3 regions of the Necropsobacter rosorum genome follow, and region 3 is predicted to be linked to each of the others. Evidence: riboswitches for the same ligand, from Rfam matches in the RefSeq annotation. Region 3 holds a riboswitch; each other region holds the start of a gene.
The links. A riboswitch is a leader RNA that binds a small molecule or an ion and turns the genes downstream of it on or off. The one in region 3 is predicted to bind thiamine pyrophosphate.

Region 1 (8,052 bases), on a different contig from region 3:
ATTAAGGTTTTTATTATGAAAACACTTGTTCTAGTTGGATGTTGTGCGGCATTATTATCTGCTTGTTCGGTTAATCACGATAATACATATCATTGGCGACCTTATTTCGATTTAGAGGGAAAATTACAACATATTGCTTTTAGTAATATTATTGTACTAAAAGATGGTAAAGAAAGTATTCCTGATGTAAAAGAGCAACAAGGTGTCGCAATTCGTAAAACAAGATTTGGTGAGTTGACTTCTCATGAAACGCTAGGAAAAATTTATGGCTTGTTTGACGCTAATAATGTTCCGATGGCAGTAATATTTATTTCGGATTTTTTAGTACCGAATAATTCTCTTAATCCACATATTCCGGAACATATTAAAGCCCTTGCCAAAGCGAAGCAATTTGATTTTTATGAATTTGGTAAACAACGTTTAGGTATTGTGCGTTATCGTGCTAAAAATGGTATTTGCCAAGATTTTAAAGAAAAGGCTGGTGTACAGTTAGAAATGGCAACTAATTATTATCCACAAAATAGCTTTACCGATTTTTATACCAGTTTTATCCGTGTGCAGCTAAATCATAAAAAAGCATTAAGTGCAGTGGATTATGAGCAAAAATTAACAGGCCAAGATAAAAAACTGCAAGCAGAAATGAAAGATTATGTGGAAAAACATTGGCAGAAAATAGCCGATGCCAATATCAATGAAAAAGTAGGTCTATTAGCAAATATTGTTTGCAAGTAGCCGTTATTTTTTAGAGTAAATGAATTATTTTCATAAAGATAATGAAAAAATCCCAATAAAATTTTTGTAAAAATAGCGTACAATAAATTTCAACCAACGTGAATAATGAGGACACCCCCATGTTAAAAAGAAGTATGAATATTGCCGATTATGATCCCGTATTATGGGAAGCGATTCAAGATGAAGATCGCCGTCAGGAAGAGCATATCGAACTGATTGCTTCCGAAAACTATGCCAGCCCGCGCGTTATGCAGGCGCAAGGTTCGCAATTAACCAATAAATATGCGGAAGGTTATCCGGGTAAACGCTATTACGGCGGCTGCGAATATGTGGATATTGTTGAGCAACTGGCTATTGACCGCGCCAAAGAGCTGTTCGGCGCAGATTATGCCAATGTACAGCCGCATTCCGGTTCGCAGGCGAATGCGGCGGTGTATATGGCGTTGCTGAATCCGGGCGATACCATTTTAGGCATGAGTCTGGCGCATGGCGGTCATTTAACGCACGGCGCGTCGGTCAGTTTCTCCGGTAAGATTTATCATGCGGAACAATACGGCATTACCGCAGAAGGGCTGATCGATTACGATGCTTTGCGTAAACAGGCACAGGAAGTAAAACCGAAAATGATTGTCGGCGGTTTCTCCGCTTATTCCCAAGTGGTGGATTGGGCGAAAATGCGTGAAATTGCCGATGAAGTGGGCGCTTATCTGTTCGTGGATATGGCTCATGTGGCCGGGTTGATCGCAGCCGGCGTTTATCCGAGCCCGGTGCCGCACGCCCATGTGGTAACCACCACCACGCATAAAACCTTAGCCGGCCCGCGCGGCGGTCTGATTCTTTCTGCCAGCGGCGATCAGGAAATGTATAAAAAACTGCAAAGTGCGGTGTTCCCAGCCGGTCAGGGCGGGCCGTTAATGCATGTGATTGCGGCGAAAGCGGTATGTTTTAAAGAAGCGCTGGAACCGGAATTCAAAGCTTATCAGGCGCAGGTAGTAAAAAATGCGCAGGCGATGGTCGAAGTCTTCAAACAGCGCGGTTTTGAGGTGGTGTCCAACGGCACGCAAAATCACCTGTTCTTAGTCAGCTTTATCAAACAGGGATTGACCGGTAAAGCGGCGGATGCGGCATTAGGTGCGGCGAATATTACGGTGAATAAAAACTCCGTGCCGAATGACCCGCAAAAACCGTTTATTACTTCCGGTATTCGTGTGGGTACGCCGTCGATTACCCGTCGCGGTTTCAAACAAGAGGACGCCAAAGCACTGGCGGGCTGGATGTGCGACGTGCTGGACAGTCTGGGTAAAGACAACCATGAAGCCGTGGTGCTTTCTACCAAAGCTAAAGTGCTGGAAATCTGTAAACGCCTGCCGGTTTATGCCTAATCGGTATGATTGTTAGAGAAAGCGGCGATCTTAATCGCCGCTTATTTTTTGCCTGACGTAAACGGTAGAGATTGCGCTCAGGCCGCCGGTTTATTGACCATAATTTCAATCACCTGACGATCGGTATATTGCATGCTGCGCGAGGCGATATCGCACAGATTGTTGATGGACCGGTCGATACTGTGTTCGACGATCCCTTCATCACCGGTGACCTGTATGTTATCCAGCGCCATTAGCACCGCTTTATAGCCTGAGGTCACGCTGGTGGACACTTTCATCGCACAGCCGTTTGCCGCACCGTCGCAGATGATCCCGCTGATATCGCCGATCATACTGCTTATGGCCATGCTGATCGTCTCGAATTTGCCACTTAATAACCAGGCGATCCCCGCACAGCTGCCCATTGCCGCCGTGGTTGCCGCGCATAAAGCGGACAGTTTGGGCAGTTTGCTGTGAATATAAATCGCCATTAAATGAGAGAGAAACAGCGCGCGGATTAGACGCCGGCGATCAGCCTGCAAATGCTGTGCGACTACAACCACCGGCATAGTGGCGGTGATGCCCTGATTGCCTGAGCCGGAATTGCTCATGGCCGGTAAATTCGCGCCGCCCATTCGGGCATCGGAAGCGGCGGTGGTGGCGATGATGATGCGGTTCATCAGATCATCGCTGAGCAGCCCGCTGCGGATGTGTTTTTGCAATGTCCGCCCGATGTGCAGCCCGTAATCTTGGCGTAATCCCTCCTGCGACAGCGCTTCATTCAAGCGTGCCGCTTCGGCGATAAAGGCAATACTGTTTTCATCCGCACGCATGGCAAAATCAAAAATATCCTTTGCACTAAGTGCGGTGAAAATTTCTTGAGAATTTTCGTTGTCAACGGCGCAGGGCTTGGCAAACAGGGTTTCGCCGTTTTTTTCAATATAAATAATATTGGCGTGATGCGCCGCAATCCGCACGCAAACGCTGTCCTGTCCGCAAAATAAGGTCGCCTCGGAATATAACAGATGGTCGGTTTGCAGCATAGAGACTTTGACCTTTTCGGCGCTGATCAGCGCTTTGGCATGAGCGACCTGTTCGGCGTTAATATTTTTTAACACTTCCAAACCCGCATCCGGATCGCCGCCCGTCGCCCCGATTGCCGCCGCCATTTTCAGCCCCAGCGTACCGGTTCCCGGCACGGTAACGCCCATGCCGTTTTTCATTAAATTCGGTGACACTTTCGCTTCGATTTTCTGCGGCTCGGCGGCTAAATATTTGCGCGCGGTAGCCGCCGCCAGCGCCAGCGAAATGGGTTCCGTGCAGCCCAGTGCGGGCACCACTTCCCGTTTGGCGATAGCTAACAGCGATTGTTCTATATTGTGATTGAGGGCCGAATGAGGCCGGTCGGCGGCGTCCTGTACTGACGGTGAACCGTCAGCTGCCGGCGGAGGTGTGCAATTCATAGCATGTCCTTGGGGTAAAATTTTATAGTCTTAAGTTTTTCTTAATATTTAATTGTTTTAATAAGCCTCAACAAGACAACAGCGTCTTGTTGCTTACGATGTTATTTTGGAGACCTATTATGAAAAAACTTAGTTTAGCAACAATTTTAGCATTATCAACCGTTAGTCTGTTTGCCGTTGCACAGAATGAACAGATTAGCGTATCACAGCAAAAAGGCGGCACCCAGATGACTCAACCGGCACCGCAAAACGGTAAAGGCCGCTGCGATTACCGCGATGGCAGACATCATGGCGATAAAAAATCCCGCGGCGATTGGAATGGCAAAGATGAAGTACGCGGCGGCTTTAAAGATCCGAGCAAACCGGCGGTAGATACGGCCAATCAGCCGCGCCGTCCGGAGTTTAATTTTCCGGTGTTGAAAGTCGCCGATGCCGACAGCTGGAAAGACAATCAGTTCATTGCGCTGCAGGGGAAAATTGTCGAGCAGGTGGGAAAACGGGATTTCTTATTCCGTGACGCCAGCGGTGAAATCGAAGTGGAAATCAGCCGTCGCGCATGGCACGGTCAGGACATTACGCCGAACGATGAGGTGAAATTATTCGGTGATGTGAATAAATCCTGGAAAAAACCGACGATCGAAATTCGTCATGTTGAAAAAGTAAAACCGTAATTTTCGGTGGCAAATTATTTTTTTTACGCTAAACTCAATCACTGAAATTAGTCGGGGTGCGTGCCGGATGCGCGCTGAGATCATACCCGTGAACCTGAAGCAGTTAATACTGACGTAGGAAACTAATTTGGTTATCGCGCGGTTATCGATAACGTGATGTGTTTCGCAAGCGGTGTTCCCCGGCAGTTTCGTATCATCAATTTTTTATGGGAGCGAATCTATGTCTATGGTACAGCAGCTGATCGAAGCGGCAAAAACCGATTGGGAAGCCTATATTTATCACCCGTTCGTTAACCGTTTGGCGGACGGCACCTTACCGGAATCCTGTTTTCAGCATTATCTGAAACAGGATTATTTATATTTGTTTCATTACAGCCGCGCCTTATCGCTCGGCATTTTTAAAGCGGACAATTTCGAACATATTCAGTATGCCCATCAGGCCAATGATCTGCTGTTAAAGGAAATTCAGCTGCATATTGCATTCTGCCGTCAGTGGGGCATTTCCGAGCAGGCGCTGATGAACGAAGCGGAATCGCCCGCCTGTGTGGCATATACCCGTTATGTGCTGGATTGCGGCGTGAAAGGCGGTCTGGCGGAACTTTATACTGCGCTGGCGCCTTGTATGCTGGGCTATGCGGCGATTGGCAAACGGCTGGCCGGCATAACGACGGCACATAATCCTTATCAGGCGTGGATCGATACCTATGCCGGCGAGGATTTCCAGCAGGCGGCGGCAGATTTTGCCCGCAGGCTGGATAGTTTTTGTGCCGAGTTAAGCGACACTCGGCGGCGGCAGCTGCGAACCGTTTTCAGTACGGCAACCCGAATGGAAGCCGCATTCTGGCAAATGGGGCTGGATTTAAGCTGATCCGGCGCGGTAATGCAATCATAAAAAGTGCGGTCAAAATTATGCGAATTTTATTAATTGAAGATGATCCGTTAATCGGCGACGGGATTAAAGTCGGGTTAACCCAATCCGGTTTCAGCGTGGATTGGTTTACCGACGGAAACACCGGCTTGCAGGCAGTGAAAGCCGCGCCTTATGACGCCGTAGTGCTGGATCTGACCTTGCCGAAAATGGACGGTCTGGATATTGTGCAACGCTGGCGCAACGACAGTGAAGATGTGCCGGTGCTGATTCTGACCGCACGGGATACGCTGGATGAGCGCATTACCGGTTTGCAGCGCGGCGCGGACGATTATTTATGCAAGCCCTTTGCGCTGGCGGAAGTGGTTGCCCGCTTGCAGGCGCTGATCCGGCGCCGTTATGGTCATACTAATCCGGTTATTGCCCATGGCCCGGTCAAATTCGATCCGAATCAGCATAAGGTTTTTCTGCATGAGCAGGAAGTGGCGCTGACCACCCGGGAATATAAGCTGCTGGAACTTTTTATGCACCATAAAGACAGAGTGCTGTCACGTTCCGCCATTGAGGAAAAACTCTACACTTGGGATGACGAAGTCAGCAGCAATGCGCTGGAAGTGCATATTTACAACCTGCGGCAAAAATTGGGTAAACAGTTTATCCGCACCGTGCACGGTGTCGGTTATGCGTTGGGAAAAGCGGATGAAAACAGCTAAACCTGCCAGCCTGCGTTTTCGCTTGATTATTATGCTCTCGTTTATCGCGCTGATCGTATGGACGATCTCCACTGCGGTGGCTTGGTTACAGGTGCGCAAAGAAGTCAATGAAGTGTTTGATGCGCAGCAGATTTTATTTGCCAAACGGCTGGCGTCTTCCGACTTGCGGACGATATTAATCGAACGGCACCGCCCCGAGTTTTTCAACGGATATAAAAATCGTCGCCGTTTTATGCCGAAAAAAGGCTATGACGGCAATGCGCTGGCCTTTGCGGTTTTCACCCCTAACGGCGAAATCGTACTCAGCGACGGTGAGAACGGCGACGGTTTTATTTTTGCGCCGGCACGCGGATTTTCGGTGACAAACATCCGGGACAGCGAGGATAAGTGGCGCATTTTTTGGCTGCCGCTGGGCGATCGCCTGATCGTAGCGGTGGGGCAGGAGCTGGGCTATCGGGAAAACCTGATTCAGAATATGGTGTTCGGCCAAATGTGGATTTGGTTTGCCAGCCTGCCGTTTCTGCTCGGTTTAATTGTGTGGGTCATCAGCCGGGAGCTGCGCGCCTTACGCCGGGTCGGTGAACAGCTCAGTCAGCGTGCGCCGGCAGATAATACGGCATTATCCGTACAACATGTGCCGCGTGAAATTCTGCCGCTGGTGAACGAATTAAACCGCTTTTTTGACCGCACGGCCAGCATGTTGCTGCGCGAACGCCGTTTTACCTCCGATGCCGCTCATGAGCTGCGCAGCCCGCTTGCCGCATTGCGGATTCAGACCGAAGTGGCACAGCTTGCCGGTGACGACAATGCGGTGCGCGAACAGGCGCTGAAACATCTGACCCAGGGCATTGATCGCGCCACCCAATTGGTCGAACAGCTGCTGACCCTTTCCCGTCTGGATAACCTTCAACAACTGGATAATTTAGAAACGATTCACTGGGATAAACTGATTCCCTCGCTGATCGGTGAATTATATTTCAGCGCCCGGAAAAGCGGCATTGAGCTGGCCTTTGAACAACAGGCGCTGCCGCCGCAGCGGCAGGGACAACCGCTGTTGCTGTCTTTAATGCTGCGCAATCTGATCGACAATGCCATCCGTTATGGCCGCGCCGGCAGCACGGTGACGGTGCGTTTAACTCACGATCGCATTGTGGTGGAAGACAACGGCGGCGGTGTGGAGGAAGCGGATCTGACAAAACTCGGACAACGCTTTTACCGCCCGGCGGGGCAAAACGAAAAGGGCAGCGGACTGGGATTGTCGATTGTATATCGCATTGCACAGCTGCATCATTATCAAGTGCGGTTAAAAAACGGGCTGAATGCCAAGCAGGAAAAAGGCCTGCAAGTCAGTATTCTATTCAATTAAAAAACGGGAAAGCCGATCACTTTCCCGCATAATTTCAAATCCTGTATGCTCAATTTGGTCGGTTGACCAACCCGATAATATCGTTGCGGTTTCAGAGGCCGTACCGGCATAATCCGCGTTTCGGTACGGCGTGCGTTTTGCAAAGCGGGTTTAATAGGCGGAGTTAATAATTACTTCTTCGCCGTAACCGCCGGCTTGCGGGAGCGGCAGGTAAGTGGAGTTTGCCGCTCTTAATACGCGGATGCCGCGGATTCCCGCCTCTTTGGCGGCTAAAATATCATCATCGCTGTCGCCGTAGTGAATGCTGATTTTATGTTCGATGATTGCCGGAGTTTTGTCATATTTGGTGCTGTGCGCTTTGCCGCCCATAAAATTGACCGGCTGCATATTTTTGATATCTAAGGCTTTTGCCAGAATCGGCGTCACCTGATCATCTTTGCCGGCAGTACGTCCGGTAATCAGGTAGATTTGATCGCCGCGCGCCTGATGCATGTTGATCAACGCTTTCGCCACATCTTTCGGTATGCTGTATTTGTCGCAACCGGCATTGATTTCATCCCAAAAATCCTGATTTTTCAGATAACTGAAATCCTGCGGCGAATATTTTTGTTTGCCGTAGTAGAAGCAGCCGCTGGTGGCGGCGACCGTATCGTCAATGTCAAAGCTGACGTTCATCGGCGGCAGATCTTTGATGCTTTCTTTAATCTGTTCAACAGACACCCATTTTATCGCTGCCTGCTGTTCCAGCATGCGCGCATTTGTGCCCTCTTGAGTATAAGGTTCTTTCGGTGCGGCGCTGGCGGTGCCGGAAACGGCGGCGATGAAAGCGATGGTGATGATGTGACGTTTTAATTGCATAAATTACCCCTTTGATTGAG
Region 2 (8,052 bases), 470 kb from region 3:
AAACCGGCAGGGGTTTTAATAGTTTCATAAGCGATGGATTGAATCTTGCGCGCCAGTAACATGTCGGTGAGCGGTTTGTCTGCGGCTAAATGAAGATAGGTGTAAAGGATCTGGTTTTCACGGAAAAAATGATATTCGCTTTCGATGGGTTCTTTGACTTTGATAATCATCTCACTTTCGGCAAACAGGGTGGTTTTATCGGTGAGTATCGCGCCGGCGGCCTGATAAGCCTCATCGGAGAACCCGATTTCCGCACCGGCGCTATGCTCCACATACACCTTATGCCCCGCTTCCGTATAAGATTGCACATTTGCCGGGGTTAAGCCCACCCGATATTCTTGTACTTTGACTTCTTTTGGACAACCGATAATCATGATTTCCTCCTTTGGAAATTATTATTTTGACGTATAAATCCTTTATCGAAAAATGAAACGACCGGTTTATGAGTAAATTTACCTCCTGATTCAGCAACATTTGCATTACATTATAACAACTTAGCCAATACACATCTGTGACATTGTTCACAATCTCAGACAAAAAGCCGGCGTCAAAAATCAGCCGGAAACAAAAAAGTGCGGTCAAAAATACTTAAATTTTCGACCGCACTTTCATTTAATGCTATTAACCGACTAAATGTCAGCAGAAACTATGCTTCACCAAGTAATTTCAAGTCTCGTCCGCGCACCTGTTTTTTCAGCATGTCTAAGAATGCTTCCACAGTGAAAGTGCCTAAATCCTGACCTTTACGGGTGCGTACGGCGACTTTGCCGGCTTCGATTTCTTTATCGCCGCAGACCAGCATATAAGGCACACGACGCAAGGTGTGTTCGCGGATTTTGAAACCGATTTTTTCGTTGCGTAAATCGGATTTCACGCGCAAACCGGCATCGGACAGGGTTTTAACCACCTGTTGCACATAATCCGCCTGACTGTCGGTGATGTTCATCACCACAGCCTGAACCGGCGCCAGCCACGGCGGGAAGAAACCGGCGTATTCTTCGGTGATGATGCCGATGAAACGTTCGATAGATCCCAAAATGGCGCGGTGAATCATCACCGGCGTTCTGCGCTCGTTGTCTTCCGCTACATAAGAGGCGTTCAAGCGACCCGGTAAGGCGAAATCCAGCTGAATGGTGCCGCACTGCCATTGACGGTCTAAGCAGTCACGCAGCGCAAATTCGATTTTCGGCCCATAAAATGCGCCTTCGCCGGCCTGAATTTCATACTCCAGCCCGTTATGCCGCAAGGCGTTGGCAAGGCCGGCTTCGGCGCGATCCCACATGTCGTCGGCGCCAATGCGTTTTTCCGGCCGGGTGGATAATTTCACTTCGATGGCGGTAAACCCGAAGGTGCTATAAATGTCGTACACCATACGGATACAGCTGGTTACTTCGCTTTCGATTTGCGCTTCGGTACAGAAAATATGCGCATCATCCTGAGTAAACCCGCGCACCCGCATTAAGCCGTGCAATGAACCGGACGGCTCATTACGGTGGCAGGAACCGAATTCCGCCATGCGGATCGGCAGATCGCGATAAGATTTTAATCCCTGATTGAAAATCTGCACATGGCCCGGGCAATTCATCGGTTTAATGGCGTATTCGCGGTTTTCCGACTGTGTGGTAAACATCAGATCACCGTAATTCTGCCAGTGACCGGTTTTTTCCCACAACACGCGATCCATCATAAACGGCCCTTTCACTTCCTGATAATCGTACTCTTTCAGTTTGGTACGCACGAAGGTTTCCAGCTCGCGGAAAATCGTCCAGCCGTCATTATGCCAGAACACCATGCCCGGCGCTTCTTCCTGCATATGATAGAGATCGAGCGCTTTGCCGATTTTACGGTGATCGCGTTTCGCCGCTTCTTCCAGACGATGCAAATACTCGGCCAGTTGTTTTTTATCCGCCCAAGCGGTGCCGTAGATACGCTGTAACATTTTATTTTTGCTGTCGCCGCGCCAGTATGCGCCCGCCACTTTTTGTAATTTGAAATGGTGGCAGAAACGCATATTCGGCACATGCGGGCCGCGGCACATATCGATATATTCCTGGTGATGATATAACGCCGGGTGATCGGTTTGCGCAATATTTTCGTCAAGAATTGCCATTTTATACGGCTCATTGCGCGCTTTAAAAGTGTCATAGGCTTCCTGCCAGCTGACGCGTTTTTTGATCACATCATAATTGGTTTTCGCCAGCTCCAGCATGCGTTTTTCCAGTGCCGCCAAATCCTCTTGGGTCAAGGCGCGGTCTAAATCCACATCATAATAAAAGCCGTTGTCAATCGTCGGGCCGATAGCCATTTTGACATCCGGGAAAAGCTGTTTAATCGCATGACCGAGCAAGTGCGCGCAGGAGTGACGGATAATTTCCAGACCGTCTTCATCTTTTGCGGTAATGATTTCAAGGGTGGCATCTTGCTCAATGAGATCGCAGGCATCGCGCCGCTCGCCGTTCACTCGCCCTGCAATGGTGGCTTTGGCAAGTCCTGCGCCGATATTCTGCGCGACGTCATACACGGAAACGGGGTGATCAAACTGACGTTGGGAACCGTCAGGTAAAGTAATAATAGGCATATTAAATCCTTATACAGTGGTAACCCATACCAAAGGTTACATGTGCAGTAGTTAAAAATAAAATAAGGGATAATAATCCCTCGGGTTAATCGTGCTGTTTTTGCACCGCACTTTTATACATACCTACAATGTACAATAAAAGTGCGGTGCATTTTAGCACAGTTTCGCGCAACGAAAAAGGCGCTGATTTACACCGCATTATCGGTATAAAGCGCCACATGACTCAACGCCGACATGCGCTCAATATAAGCGCGCACGCGCTCCGGAAACACCAGCCCTTTCACGCAGGTGAGATTGCGCAGCATCGGAAACAGCAGAATATCTTCCAGCGATAATTCGCCATTGACCGCGTTTTCATTCACAATCAAAGGGGCGAGCTCCGCCAAATCGGCGTTTAAGCGTGCGATATATTGCGGCGTATTGGCCAGATTTTCGGCAAAATCGCCGATACTTTCGGTCTTCTTGGCAAGAAAATAACGCCGCGCGCTTTCCGTGGCATATTCCGCCAGCCCAAGCTGCACAAAACGCGGCAACAATAACCGGTTATAATACGCACCGACCGTTTTCATCCAGTTCTCCAGTGCCGGGCGAACCTGATCCGACAGCAGTTTGGCGCCGTAGTTATCGTCAATATAACGCACAATATCCAGACTTTCCGGCATCGCGCCGCCGTCATCTTTCACCAGAATCGGCACCATTTTTTTGCCGACCAGCCCGGTGGGCGTGGCTTCATCGTCATTTAGCAGCACCACCGTTTCCACCGGTATATTTTTCAAACCGAAAATCATGCGTGCGCGTACGCAAAACGGGCAATGATCATAAATGTACAGTTGCATCTTTTCCTCCGCTTAGTCCAACTCGGTGCTTACTGTAGCGCAATCGCCGGCGATGTGGCAAGGAATGGGCGGAATATTTATCAAAACTTGACTTCAATCACAGAATATTCACACAATTCCCTTTATTATCAACACGAACCAATGTGATGAGCAAAGGAGGAAACGATGTGGAAATCCGTATCTCAGGTGTTGGCCGATCAATTCGGCGCATACTATTCCATCAAAGAAAAGGTGAAAGTGCACAGTGGCGAAATGCACGAAGCCTGGGTGATTGATGACGGTATCCAACCGGTTTTTGTTAAAGTCAATGCCAAATCATACCGTTCCATGTTCCGCGCAGAAGCCGATCAGCTGACTCTGTTGGCCAAAACCAATACCGTCCGCGTTCCGCAGGTTTACGGTATGGGATGTTCTCAGGGACACAGTTTCCTGCTGCTGGAGGCGCTGCGCCTCACGCCGCCGACCGCTCGGACAATGGCGGAATTCGGCAGTCAGCTGGCGCAGCTTCATCTTGCCGGCAATGCCGAACATTATGGACTGGATTTCGATAGCTGGCTGGGGCCGGTTTATCAGCCGAACGAATGGAAAGATAATTGGGCGAAATTTTTCAGCGAACAACGTATCGGCTGGCAGTTGCAAATCTGTAAAGAAAAAGCGCTGGATTTCGGCGATATCGCGCTTATCGTCCGCACCGTCGCCGCCCGGCTGGCTAAACACAATCCCAAACCGTCGCTGTTACACGGTAACCTATGGATTGAAAACTGCGCCGTAGCAAATGAACATATGGTGGTGTATGATCCCGCCTGTTACTGGGGCGATCGGGAATGCGACATCGCGTTTAGCGAACTGTTCCAGCCCTTTGGCGCGGAATTCTATCAGAATTATGACCGCACTTATCCGCTGCAAGCGGCTTATCAGGAACGTAAAGCATTGTATCAGCTGTATTATTTACTCAATTTCAGCCACCGTTTTCACGGCAATTACATTGAATTGACGCGCAAATTTATTCATCGACTGTTAGGAGAATAGATGACTGTTAAAGCAATCATTTTTGATATGGACGGAGTGCTGATCGACTCCGAACCCTTATGGAAACAAGCCGGCGTTGAGATTTTCAACGCCTTTGATCTTCCCGTGACTTGGGCGGACATGGTCGCCCTGACCGGTTTGCCTTCGCGGGCTATCGTGGAAAAAATCTACCAAAAATATCACAACGCGCCGGTGCCGGCCGACGAAATGGCGAGCCGTTTAAATACGCACGCCATCGACATGATTTTAAAGCAAAAACCTCTGATGCCCGGGGTGACGGAAACGCTGGAAAAACTGACCGCACTGGGTTATCGGCTGGCGGTCGCCTCCGCCTCGCCGCGCAAATTGCTGGAGGAAATCACCCGCCGCTGCGACATCGCTCAGTATTTTGCCTATTTATCCTCCGCCACCGAACTGGATTACAACAAACCGCATCCGCAGGTTTATCTGCACGCGGCGGAACAATTACAGACCGCGCCCGGTGACTGCCTCGGTATTGAAGATTCGGTGATCGGCATGACCGCAGTGAAAGCCGCCTCCATGAAATGTGTCGTCATTCCGGATAATGCCACAAAAACCGATCCCCGCTGGTCGCTGGCGGATGCCAAATTAACCTCCCTGCGCGACATCAATCAGGCGTTACTCGAAAAGCTGGCCGCCCATTGACGGATATGCCGGCCGGCATTAGCGCCGCGATTTATCCGTATTCGCTCGCCGGCTATTGCGTTTATCCCAGCTGCCGGTGTAAGGCTTTAACCGCAGCCGGCACATCCTGCGCGCGCGTAATGGCCGAAATAACCGCAATACCGTCCGCCCCGAACGCGGCCAGCTGCGCGGCGCTTTCTTGGGTGATACCGCCGATAGCCACTAACGGTTTAGTTATGCCCTGCTCTCTTAAACGTGCGATAAATTCGCTTCCCACCGCCGGTTTTTGATCCGCTTTCGATTGGGTCGGAAAAATCGGGCCGACGCCCAAATAGTCAACATCCGCTGACGCCGCACCACGCTGTGCCTGCTCCAGCGTATTGACCGACAACCCGACGATCAACGTGCGGTCGGTTTGGGCGCGGATTTGCGCCGCCTGCATGTCCGACTGCCCCACATGAATGCCGTCCGCCGCAACCGCCAGCGCCAGTTCGACATCATCATTCACAATAAACGGCACCCGATAATGACGACACAAATCCCGGCATTGCAGCGCCAACTGTTTTTGCGCCGCGCGATCCTGTTCCAGTGAACCGAACCCTTTGTCCCGGAACTGAAAACAGGTAATGCCGCTTTCCAGCGCCTGCTGCAAAATACGCAGCAAATGTTGCGCGCGATCACCTGCCAAATGCCGGCAATCCTGACTGCCGGCAACAAAATATAACGTCAGCATTGTTTTTATATCAAACATCATCACTCCTGATCATAAATCGGCGTCAATTTTTCAATTTAAACAGCATTCGGATTTTTGCTGTCATCGCGTAAATAAAGGAAAAAGATGAATAAGGGAAAATAGCGAACGGAACGGATAAGTGAAAAAAGTATTTTGCATAATGAGTTTCCTACGTCAGTATTAACTGGATCAGGTTCACGGGTGTTATCTCAGCCTCCGCACGGAAGCACCCCGACTAACGGTGTTGAGTGTATAGGAAGTGAATCTAAAAGGCAAAAAGTTTATGGTGGCCACAAAAAAGCCATTCGGGATATCGAATGGCTGTAAGCGAAAAGCGTGAGGTGAAATTATTTTTTCTCACCGTATTTTTCGGCAAGCTGCGACTGTAATTGCTGTAATTCATTAGTCGCCTGCACCGCATGCTGGGTTTTATCCTGTAACGCTTTCACGCCCTCGTCGGTCGGATTTTTCATCAGCGCAAGGCTGTCTTTCATTAAATCACTGGATAATGCCAGGGTGGATTTCATTTTTTCTTTCAACGGTTTGATTTCAGGGCTTTGAATATCAAGCGCATTGAGGCTTTTTTCAATTTCGCTGATTTTGGTATTTAACTCATTAACCGCCTGTTCAATTTGCTGCGGATCCTGTGTGGCGACTTTTTTCTGAAATTCCGCCTGGAACGCCGCCTGCGCCTGTTGATTCGCCGCCCCCCAATCGGTCAGCTTTTTAAAATCCGCCGCTGGATCCGCTTTGTTACATGCCGCTACGAACAGAGCGAACACGATTGCCGCTCCGATTTTCAATACTTTATTCATTGTACTGTCCTTAATATGTTAGTGAAAATCTCACATAGATGATATATGAGCGCTTAATTTTACTCTGTGGCAGGCAAAGTTGCCAATCGATAAATTAAAAGTTTTGTAAAGATGCCAGCAACGGCAAGCCGAACTCCCGCCGCCAGCCGCACAATAACTCGGGCGGTTGAGCCTCATCCCGCTCGGCCTGCCAGCACCAGCGCATCAGTTCTTCCAGCGCTTTTTTGCCGGCAATCACTTCCGCAGGCAGATCCGGCGGGGTCAGGGCTTTTAATTCGCGTTGTAGCATTTTCAACGTGCTGCGGTAACGCGGATCATCGGCAAGGCGCTCAATCAGCGGCGGATACGCCTGTTCATCGATCCGTTTGACCTGATCAATAAGTTGCAGGATTTTTTTGCCGTGAATACGGACTTCGGAAGACGAAAATCCCATTTCCAGCAAGGTGGAAGTATGCTTGGGATGATGTTTGGCCGCCAGCCATAAATGCTCGCTTTTGACCACAAAATTTAACGCCAGATCCCGTTTCTTCGCTTCCTGATAACGCCACTTTGCCAGCAGTTTCAACCGCATCAGCTCAAGCCGATCCAAACGCCAGGCGTTGGCAATAGCCAAATACGCCTTGTCGCTGTCTTTGCTTTTTTCCCGTTTATTCAGCAGCGATTCGCAGTCATTTTGCACCGCACTTTGCCAGCGGGTCTGCGCTAAAGCCGTCTGCATCCGCCGATACAATGGCAGCAAATACCACACATCCGCCGCTGCATAGCGCAGTTGATTTTCCGATAACGGACGTGCCAGCCAATCGGTACGCGATGCGCCTTTATCAAGCTCCAGCTGAAAATAATGTTTAATCAGCGCAGCGAAACCAAGAGAATGACCGAGATTCAGAAAACTCGCCATCACCTGCGTATCCATCATCGGGCGCGGCAGCTGCTGAAAATAATGCTGGAAAACCTCCAGATCCTCGCTGCTGGCGTGCAGCACTTTGCACAGCGACGGATCCGCCAGTAATGCCACGAAAGGCGAAAAATCATCAATCTGATTAGGATCGATTAAACTGACCTGTTCACCGTCATACAGCTGAATCAGGCCTAAGCGCGGATAAAAAGTGCGGGTTCGCACAAATTCGGTATCTAACGCCACCGCACGTTGTTGCCGTGCCTGCCGGCAAACCTCGTCCAGCGCCTGATTGGTCGTTATCAGCCTAAAGTGCGGTGCATTTTCGATTTCTTTTATTAATATGGACATAATGTAAACCCAAAGTCGCCCGTTAATCTTTTAATTTTACGGGCAAAAATGATGGGCGGTTAAGCCCATCTTATACTGAATTACTGTGCCGCGCGTTTGGCGATTTCTTCTTCTCGCAGCACTCGGCGTAAAATTTTCCCCACGTTGGTTTTCGGCAACTCGTCGCGGAA
Region 3 (8,052 bases):
AGTCGGGCGCTCCTCCATTCAGATAAAAATCGAAGTATGGGCGAAAAAAGTCGCCAGCGAACCTATCGGCGAACGCTACTGCGTCACCGAAGCAGTCTTTACTTTTGTCGCAGTGGATCCGCAAGGCGCGCCGCGCGCGATTCCGCGCGAAAACAATCCGGAACTGGAAAAAGCATTAGCACATATTGCCGAACAGGCGCAACCATAAGGAGAACAGCATGTACTATGTCATTTTCGCACAAGATAACCCCAATACGCTGGCTCAGCGGCTGGCCGTTCGCGAACAACATCTCGCACGGCTGAAAGCTCTGCAGGCGCAAAACCGCTTACTGACCGCCGGACCGAATCCGGCAATCGACGATGAAAATCCGGCCGACGCGGGCTTTACCGGCTCGACCGTAATCGCCCGATTCGACAGTCTGGCTGCGGCTCAGGCTTGGGCCGCTCAGGATCCTTATGTTGAAGCCGGCGTCTATGGCGAGGTGATCGTCAAACCCTTTAAGAAAGTATTTTAACCGCTTGACCCGGCACTCTCCCGTTAGCCGGGAAAACACGCTTTCCTAACCCCTAATGCAAACTCAACAACAAGGAAAAACGCTATGTCAGACTTTCTACAAACTTACCAACAACATGCGGACGAACGCGCCGCGCAGGGCGTCGTAGCGAAACCACTGGACGCAGAACAAACCGCACAACTGGTGGAATTACTCAAAGATCCGCCGCCGGGAACCGAACAAACCTTACTCGAATTATTTACCGACCGCATTCCCGCCGGGGTGGACGAGGCGGCCTATGTCAAAGCGGCATTTTTAGCGGCCATTCTCCGCGCGGAAACCGCCTCGCCACTGATTTCGCCCGAAAGTGCGGTCGAATTATTGGGAACAATGCAGGGCGGTTACAATATTGAGCCGTTACTGACCGCACTTGATGATGAAAAACTCGCGCCCTATGCCGTTAAAGCCCTTTCCGCCACCCTCTTAATGTTTGATAATTTCCATGATGTCGCCGAACGCGCCGCGCAAGGTAATGAACATGCCCGCCACGTGCTACAGTCTTGGGCGGACGCCGAATGGTTTTTGTCACGCCCGCCGTTAGCGGAAAAGCTCACGGTGACGGTTTTTAAAGTCAGCGGCGAAACCAATACGGATGATCTTTCACCGGCGCAGGATGCCTGGTCGCGCCCGGATATTCCGCTGCATGCGCTGGCTATGCTGAAAAACGCCCGCGACGGTATCCGGCCCGATGACGACGGCAATATCGGCCCGATCACACAATTGCAAGCCTTAAAACAAAAAGGCTACCCGCTTGCTTATGTGGGCGATGTGGTGGGCACCGGCTCATCGCGCAAATCCGCTACCAACTCGGTATTGTGGTTTATGGGCGAAGACATTCCCCATGTGCCGAACAAGCGCGCCGGCGGCGTGGTGTTAGGCGGCAAAATCGCCCCGATTTTCTTTAACACGCTGGAAGATGCCGGCACATTGCCGATCGAAGTGGATGTCAGCAATCTGGAAATGGGCGATGTTATTGATATTTATCCCTATCAGGGCAAAATCTGCCGCCACGACAGCGATGAGGTGCTGGCCGAATTCCGCCTGAAAACCGACGTCTTGCTGGATGAAGTGCGCGCCGGCGGACGTATTCCGCTGATTATCGGGCGCGGCTTAACCCATAAAGCACGTCAAACGCTGGGGCTGGAAGAAAGCGACGTATTCGCCAAACCGCATGCCGTGCAAGACAGTAAAAAAGGCTTTACGCTGGCGCAGAAAATCGTCGGCCGGGCCTGCGGTGTGGCGGGTGTTCGTCCCGGGCAATATTGCGAACCGCATATGACCTCCGTCGGCTCACAGGATACCACCGGGCCGATGACCCGCGACGAATTAAAAGATCTCGCCTGTCTGGGTTTTTCCGCCGATTTGGTGATGCAGTCTTTCTGCCATACCGCCGCTTATCCGAAACCGGTGGATGTCGTCACCCAGCACACGCTGCCGGATTTTATTATGAACCGCGGCGGTGTCTCGTTAAGACCGGGCGACGGTATTATCCATTCCTGGTTAAACCGCATGCTGTTGCCGGATACTGTCGGCACCGGCGGCGATTCGCATACCCGTTTCCCGATCGGTATTTCATTCCCGGCCGGTTCCGGCTTGGTCGCCTTTGCCGCGGCGACCGGCGTGATGCCTCTGGATATGCCGGAATCGGTGCTGGTTCGCTTTAAAGGCGAAATGCAACCGGGCATTACCCTGCGCGATCTGGTACACGCCATTCCTTATTATGCCATTCAGCAGGGCTTGCTCACGGTGGAGAAAAAAGGCAAGAAAAATATTTTCTCCGGCCGGATTCTGGAAATCGAAGGGCTGGAGCACTTAAAAGCGGAACAGGCGTTCGAACTGTCCGACGCCTCGGCGGAACGGTCGGCAGCGGCCTGTACCATTAAGCTGGATAAAGCGCCGATCATCGAATATCTCAACTCCAATATCGTTCTGCTGAAATGGATGATCGCCGAAGGTTACGGCGATCGCAGAACGCTGGAACGGCGCATCAAAGGAATGGAAAAATGGCTTGCCGACCCGCAACTTTTAGAAGCGGATCCCGATGCCGAATACGCCGCGGTGATCGAAATCGATTTGAACGACATCAAAGAACCGATTTTATGCGCCCCGAACGATCCCGACGATGCCCGCTTATTGTCCGAGGTGCAGGGCGACAAGATCGACGAGGTGTTTATCGGTTCCTGTATGACCAATATCGGTCACTTCCGTGCCGCAGGCAAATTACTGGCGAAATTCAAAGGCATGATCCCGACCCGCCTGTGGGTCGCGCCGCCGACCAAAATGGATGCAGCCCTGCTGACGGAAGAAGGCTATTACAGCATCTTCGGCAAAAGCGGCGCGCGCGTGGAAATTCCCGGTTGTTCCCTGTGTATGGGCAACCAGGCACGCGTCGCCAATCATGCCACCGTGGTGTCCACCTCCACCCGCAATTTCCCGAACCGCTTAGGACAAGGCGCGAACGTTTATCTGGCGTCCGCCGAACTGGCGGCGGTTTCGGCCTTGCTGGGCAAACTGCCGACTCCGGAAGAATACCTGTCTTACGCGGCGGATTTGCAGCAGGATAAGGACGACACCTACCGTTATATGAACTTCGATCAAATCGGCAGCTACACCAAAAAAGCCGATGAAGTGATCTTTCAAACTACGGTATAACACGATTGGCTGTCTCAGCTTATCTCTTTAAAGCAAAGTGCGGTTATTTTCACCGCACTTTTTTAGTGCACCGCACAACGCGATAACATTTAAGGATAAACACCATGACAAGGACATCGATTCTGGCTACGCTGGCCATGCTTTTCGGATTCATCCATACCAACCCGGCACAGGCGGCGGGAAAACTCACCCTCTATTGCAGCATGCAATATGACGTATGCGAACGGGTGGCAAACGTTTTCGGCCAAAAATATCAGGTTGACACTCGCTTCGTGCGCCACAGCACCGGCGCCGCGTTGGCGAAAATCAAATCCGAGCAATCCCTGCCGCAGGCAGATGTCTGGTACGGCGGCACCATTGAACCGCACTTTCAGGCCGGTGCGCTGGGTTTGCTGCACGCCTACCGTTCGCCCCGTCAGGCGGAAATTCTGCCGGTATTTCAGGAATTGATGCGCCAAAAAGGAGAATTCACCTCCATCGGCTATATGATCATTTTCGGCCTCGGCATGAACCACGAAAAACTGCGTCAGCTCGGCATATCGGATTATCCCAAATGTATGCGGGATCTGCTCGATCCGCGCCTGAAAAATCAGGTTCAACTGCCGGATCCGAGAAGCTCCGGCACCGGTTATACCTTTTTAACCGCCGCGGTACAATTATGGGGCGAAGACAAGGCGTTTGACTATTTGAAAGCGCTTAATCAGAATATTTCCCAATATACCAAAAGCGGGGTGGAACGAACGCTGCTTTCACGCGGCGAGGTGGCGGTGAGCATCGGTTTTTTAAGCGGTTATGCGCTGGAAAAAGCCAAAGGCGCCCCCGTGACGATGCAAACGCTGTGCGAAGGCACGCCGTATTCGCTGGGCGGAATCAGTATTCTGCGCAATGCGCGCAATCTGGACAATGCCAAACTGTTTATGGACTGGGCATTAAGTGCCGAAGCGCAGCAACTGGCGCTACAGGATGAGAAAATCTATCAGTATCCGACCAACGTCAACGCCGAATTATCGCCGGATGCTCCCGCTCCCGAGGCGTTAAATCTCATTCCGTTTGATTTCGACCGTTTCGGCTCCGATGCGGAGGCAAAACGCTTGATCGAACGCTGGGTGCGGGAAGTGAAACTCAACTGAGTCCGACTGCCGCAAACCGGATAATAAAATTGCCGGCCTCAACGCCGGTTGAACAACATCACATCGGATTTTGACAATTCAGCAAAGCCGATTATACTAAAGCGCTGTCGATCATTGCCGCACCGGTGCCGTGATGATCGACGCATTGAACAACCGTTAGTCGGGGTGCTAGCAATAGCTGAGATCATACCCGTGAACCTGATACAGTTAATACTGACGTAGGAAACTAATCGCAAACCGCCGCCGTTATGCTGGCGGAGGTTGAATCTGCCGTTCTGCTTCGTCAATATTGCTGGTCGATCTTTTATATAAGGAAACACTATGCAATTATTTTCTCCCAAACCAATCACTGTCCCTCAACGCCGTCGTATTCCGTTCAGGCTGCTTTTATTATTCTGGCTGCCCTTTGCCGGGCTGAACGGCGCACAAGCGGCGGGCAAGCTGACGGTGTATTGCAGCGTGCAGCATAATGTGTGCGAAAAAATGGTGAAAACATTCGCCCAAAAATATCATGTGGACACCAAATTCGTACGCAACAGCACCGGCGCGACCCTTGCGAAAATCAAAGCGGAACAGGCGCTGCCGCAAGCGGACATCTGGTACGGCGGTACTATTGAACCGCACTTTCAGGCCGCCCAGTTAGGTCTGCTGCAACCTTACCGCTCCCCCTATCAGGCGGAAACCATGCCGCAATTTAAACGCCTGCTGGAAGAAAAAGGCGATTACACCGCCATCGGTTATATTATCGTGCTCGGCATCGGGGTGAATACGGAAAAATTCAAACAACTCGGCATTCGGGATTATCCTCGATGCTGGAAAGACCTGCTCGATCCGCGCCTGAAAGATCAGATTCAAATGCCCGACCCGCGCAATACCGGCACCGGCTATACCTTTATCGCCACGCTGATCCAGCTGTGGGGCGAAGAAGAAGCCTTTCGTTATTTAAACGCGCTGCACAACAATATTTCGCAATATGCCAAAAGCGGTACGGAAAAATCCAATCTGTCGCGCGGCGATGCGGCGGTAACGATCGGCTTTGTGAACGGTTATGCCTCGGAAAAGGAAAAAGGCGCGCCGGTGGAAGCCATTCTGCCTTGTGACGGCGACAGTTATTCGCTGGGCGGCATCAGCATTCTGAAAGGCGCACGCAATCCGGACAATGCCAAGCTGTTTATGGATTGGGCGCTGACGGCGGACGCGCAGGAAATCGCCTGGCGCGAGGAGAAAATGTATCAAATCCCGACTAACATTCACGCTCAAGCCTCGCCGAACTCCGTCAACCCGAAGGATCTGAAACTGATTGATTTTGATTTCGAGCGTTTCGGATCCGATACGGAAAGCAAACGTTTAATCGAAAAATGGCTCACCGAAGTGAAGCTCAACTAAGATTGCGGCTTTCAATTCAGCGAAAGTGCGGTTAAAATCACCGCACTTTTTTACATTTGAAAGCAAGGAAAGCAATGGAACTTCGTCATTATATTATTTTTGCCGTCTCGGTTATCCTGTTACAGCTGTTTATCCATCTGTTCAACCGCACGCTGTACTGGCTTCTCAGCGGCAAAATCGGGCATAAAACCCGCCGAGCTATCGCTATCTTTAATTATCTGGCGGCCAACGGCATTATTCTGCTGACCGTGTTCCGCCTTCAGCCGATGTTCCGTTTAAGCGCGTTAATTCTGGTTTTTCTGCTGTTTGCCGCGTTTATCAGTATCGCTGCCGCGCTGATTTACCGCCTGCTGCGCAATAACGTAAACCGCGACAAACTGAACCGCACTTTACGCCTTGCCTATCTGCCGGCACTGGCGGGGTTGCTCGGGCTGAGCGTCTATAATGCCTACACGCCGACAGTGCGACATTATCAAATCACCCTCGACAAACCGCTGCAACCGTTACGCCTCGGCGTGGCGAGCGATTTGCATTTAGGCACGCTGTTCGGCGCCCGGCAATTGGATCGGCTGGCACAGATTATGCACGAGGAAAACGTGGATATGATTCTGCTGCCGGGCGATATCATGGACGATAACACCGATGCCTATCTGGCGCAAAACATGCGGCCTCATCTGGCGCAACTGAGCGCGCCGCTGGGCGTGTACGCCACCCTCGGCAATCATGATTTTTTCGGTCATCAACAGGCTATCGCGCATGAAATCCGCCGGGCGGGCATTACCTTGTTAATGGATCAAACCCTGCCGGTGGACAACCGCATGGTGCTAGTCGGGCGCAATGACGATCTGCTCGGCGATCGCCCGAGCACCGCACAACTGCTGCACGGCGTCGATACGCGCCTGCCGGTCTTTTTGCTCGATCACCGTCCGACGGAAATTGCCCTGCATGCCGAATTGCCCGTTGATCTGCAAGTGTCGGGGCATACCCACAAGGGGCAGATTTTCCCCGCCAATCTGATTACCTCGCTGATGTACCGTTTGGATTACGGCTATGCCAAAATCGGCAACGGGCATTTTTTCGTCACCTCCGGTTACGGCTTCTGGGGCATTCCGCTGCGTTTGGGTTCGCAATCTGAAGTGATGATTATTGATGTGAAAGGCACGCCGTAGCGCCACAGCGAAACCGGCGAAATTTTCACCGCACTTTTGCCGTTCCGGTCGGCAGTGAAAACAGATTTTATGCCGACAGGCACAAAAAAGGGGCGAATCACGCCCCTTGTCTAATTAATCCTGTAACCGCGCAAAACCCGCTTCCAAATCGGCGATCAGCTCCGCCACATCCTCAAACCCGATATGCAGGCGAATTAAGGTGCCGCTTAATTTGCGCGGAATTCCCGGGCGGATGCGCGCAATATCCTCCGGTTGATTATATAAAATCAGCGATTCGAAACCGCCCCAAGAGTACGCCATACTGAACAGTGCAAAATGATTCATAAAATTTTCCAGCTGGGTCGGCGTCAGTTTTTGTCGCAGTTCAAATGAAAACAGCCCGCTTGAACCGCTGAAATCCCGGACAAAATACTCATGTCCCGGGCAGCTCGGCAGCGCCGGATGATAAACCGCTTTCACTTCCTCCCGCTGCGCCAGCCATTGTGCCACCTCGATGCTGCTTGCCTCATGCTGTTTTAAACGCACTCCCAGCGTACGGATACCGCGGGCGGTGGTATAAGCGCTGTCGGCATCCGCCATTTGTCCCATTAAATAAGACTGTTCGCGCAGCTGATCCCAGCAGCGCGCATTGGCAACCGCCGTGCCGATCATCACGTCGGAATGCCCGACCAGATATTTGGTACCGGCTTGAATGGAAATATCAATATCATGTTCCAGCGCTTTAAATAATATTCCGCCGCCCCAAGTGTTATCGATCATAATTACCGCGTCGGGTTTCTTACTGCGTACCGCCCGCACCATCGCTGGAATATCCGGAACTTCCATGGTCAGCGAACTGGGCGATTCCAGAAACACCACTTTGGTATTCGGCTGCACCAGCTCGGCGATGCCCGCGCCGCACAGCGGATCATAAAAGGTGGTCTCCACCCCCATTTTTTTCAAGATAATATGACAGAAATCCTGCGTCGGCTCATAAGCCGCACCGGTCATCAGCACATGATCGCCGCTGGAGACAAAAGACAGAATACTATTCGTCACTGCCGCCGCACCGCAAGGATAGAGATAACAACCCGCGCCGCCTTCCAGCTCGCACATCAGATCCTGCAGCGCAAAGTGCGTCAATGTGCCGCGCCGCCCGTAAAACAGGCCGCCCTGCGCCCG

Region 1: linked by a shared signal. The riboswitch ahead of tenA (thiaminase II) and the one ahead of ACESOH_RS06235 (ABC transporter substrate-binding protein) in region 3 are both predicted to bind thiamine pyrophosphate.
Region 2: linked by a shared signal. The riboswitch ahead of thiE (thiamine phosphate synthase) and the one ahead of ACESOH_RS06235 (ABC transporter substrate-binding protein) in region 3 are both predicted to bind thiamine pyrophosphate.

Annotation. Positions count from the first base shown of each region.
Region 1 covers NZ_CAXSXF010000003.1:116,409-124,460, forward strand. Annotated here, with positions in the region: gene ACESOH_RS07100 (DUF8095 domain-containing protein) at 16-732, shown strand; gene glyA (serine hydroxymethyltransferase) at 852-2,114, shown strand; gene ACESOH_RS07110 (L-cysteine desulfidase family protein) at 2,192-3,556, opposite strand; gene ACESOH_RS07115 (YgiW/YdeI family stress tolerance OB fold protein) at 3,676-4,227, shown strand; TPP riboswitch at 4,270-4,365, shown strand; gene tenA (thiaminase II) at 4,448-5,095, shown strand; gene ACESOH_RS07125 (response regulator) at 5,137-5,808, shown strand; gene qseC (quorum sensing histidine kinase QseC) at 5,795-7,174, shown strand; gene aphA (acid phosphatase AphA) at 7,325-8,032, opposite strand.
Region 2 covers NZ_CAXSXF010000002.1:17,488-25,539, reverse strand. Annotated here, with positions in the region: gene ald (alanine dehydrogenase) at 1-374, opposite strand, end outside; gene thrS (threonine--tRNA ligase) at 647-2,578, opposite strand; gene grxB (glutaredoxin 2) at 2,767-3,414, opposite strand; gene ACESOH_RS04145 (fructosamine kinase family protein) at 3,580-4,443, shown strand; gene hxpB (hexitol phosphatase HxpB) at 4,444-5,109, shown strand; gene thiE (thiamine phosphate synthase) at 5,171-5,839, opposite strand; TPP riboswitch at 5,971-6,065, opposite strand; gene ACESOH_RS04130 (PM1805 family lipoprotein) at 6,169-6,636, opposite strand; gene rnd (ribonuclease D) at 6,731-7,882, opposite strand; gene fadD (long-chain-fatty-acid--CoA ligase FadD) at 7,963-8,052, opposite strand, start outside.
Region 3 covers NZ_CAXSXF010000002.1:490,484-498,535, forward strand. Annotated here, with positions in the region: gene yciA (acyl-CoA thioester hydrolase YciA) at 1-208, shown strand, start outside; gene ACESOH_RS06220 (YciI family protein) at 219-515, shown strand; gene acnB (bifunctional aconitate hydratase 2/2-methylisocitrate dehydratase) at 600-3,206, shown strand; gene ACESOH_RS06230 (ABC transporter substrate-binding protein) at 3,311-4,336, shown strand; TPP riboswitch at 4,488-4,578, shown strand; gene ACESOH_RS06235 (ABC transporter substrate-binding protein) at 4,658-5,722, shown strand; gene ACESOH_RS06240 (metallophosphoesterase) at 5,797-6,891, shown strand; gene metC (cystathionine beta-lyase) at 7,006-8,052, opposite strand, start outside.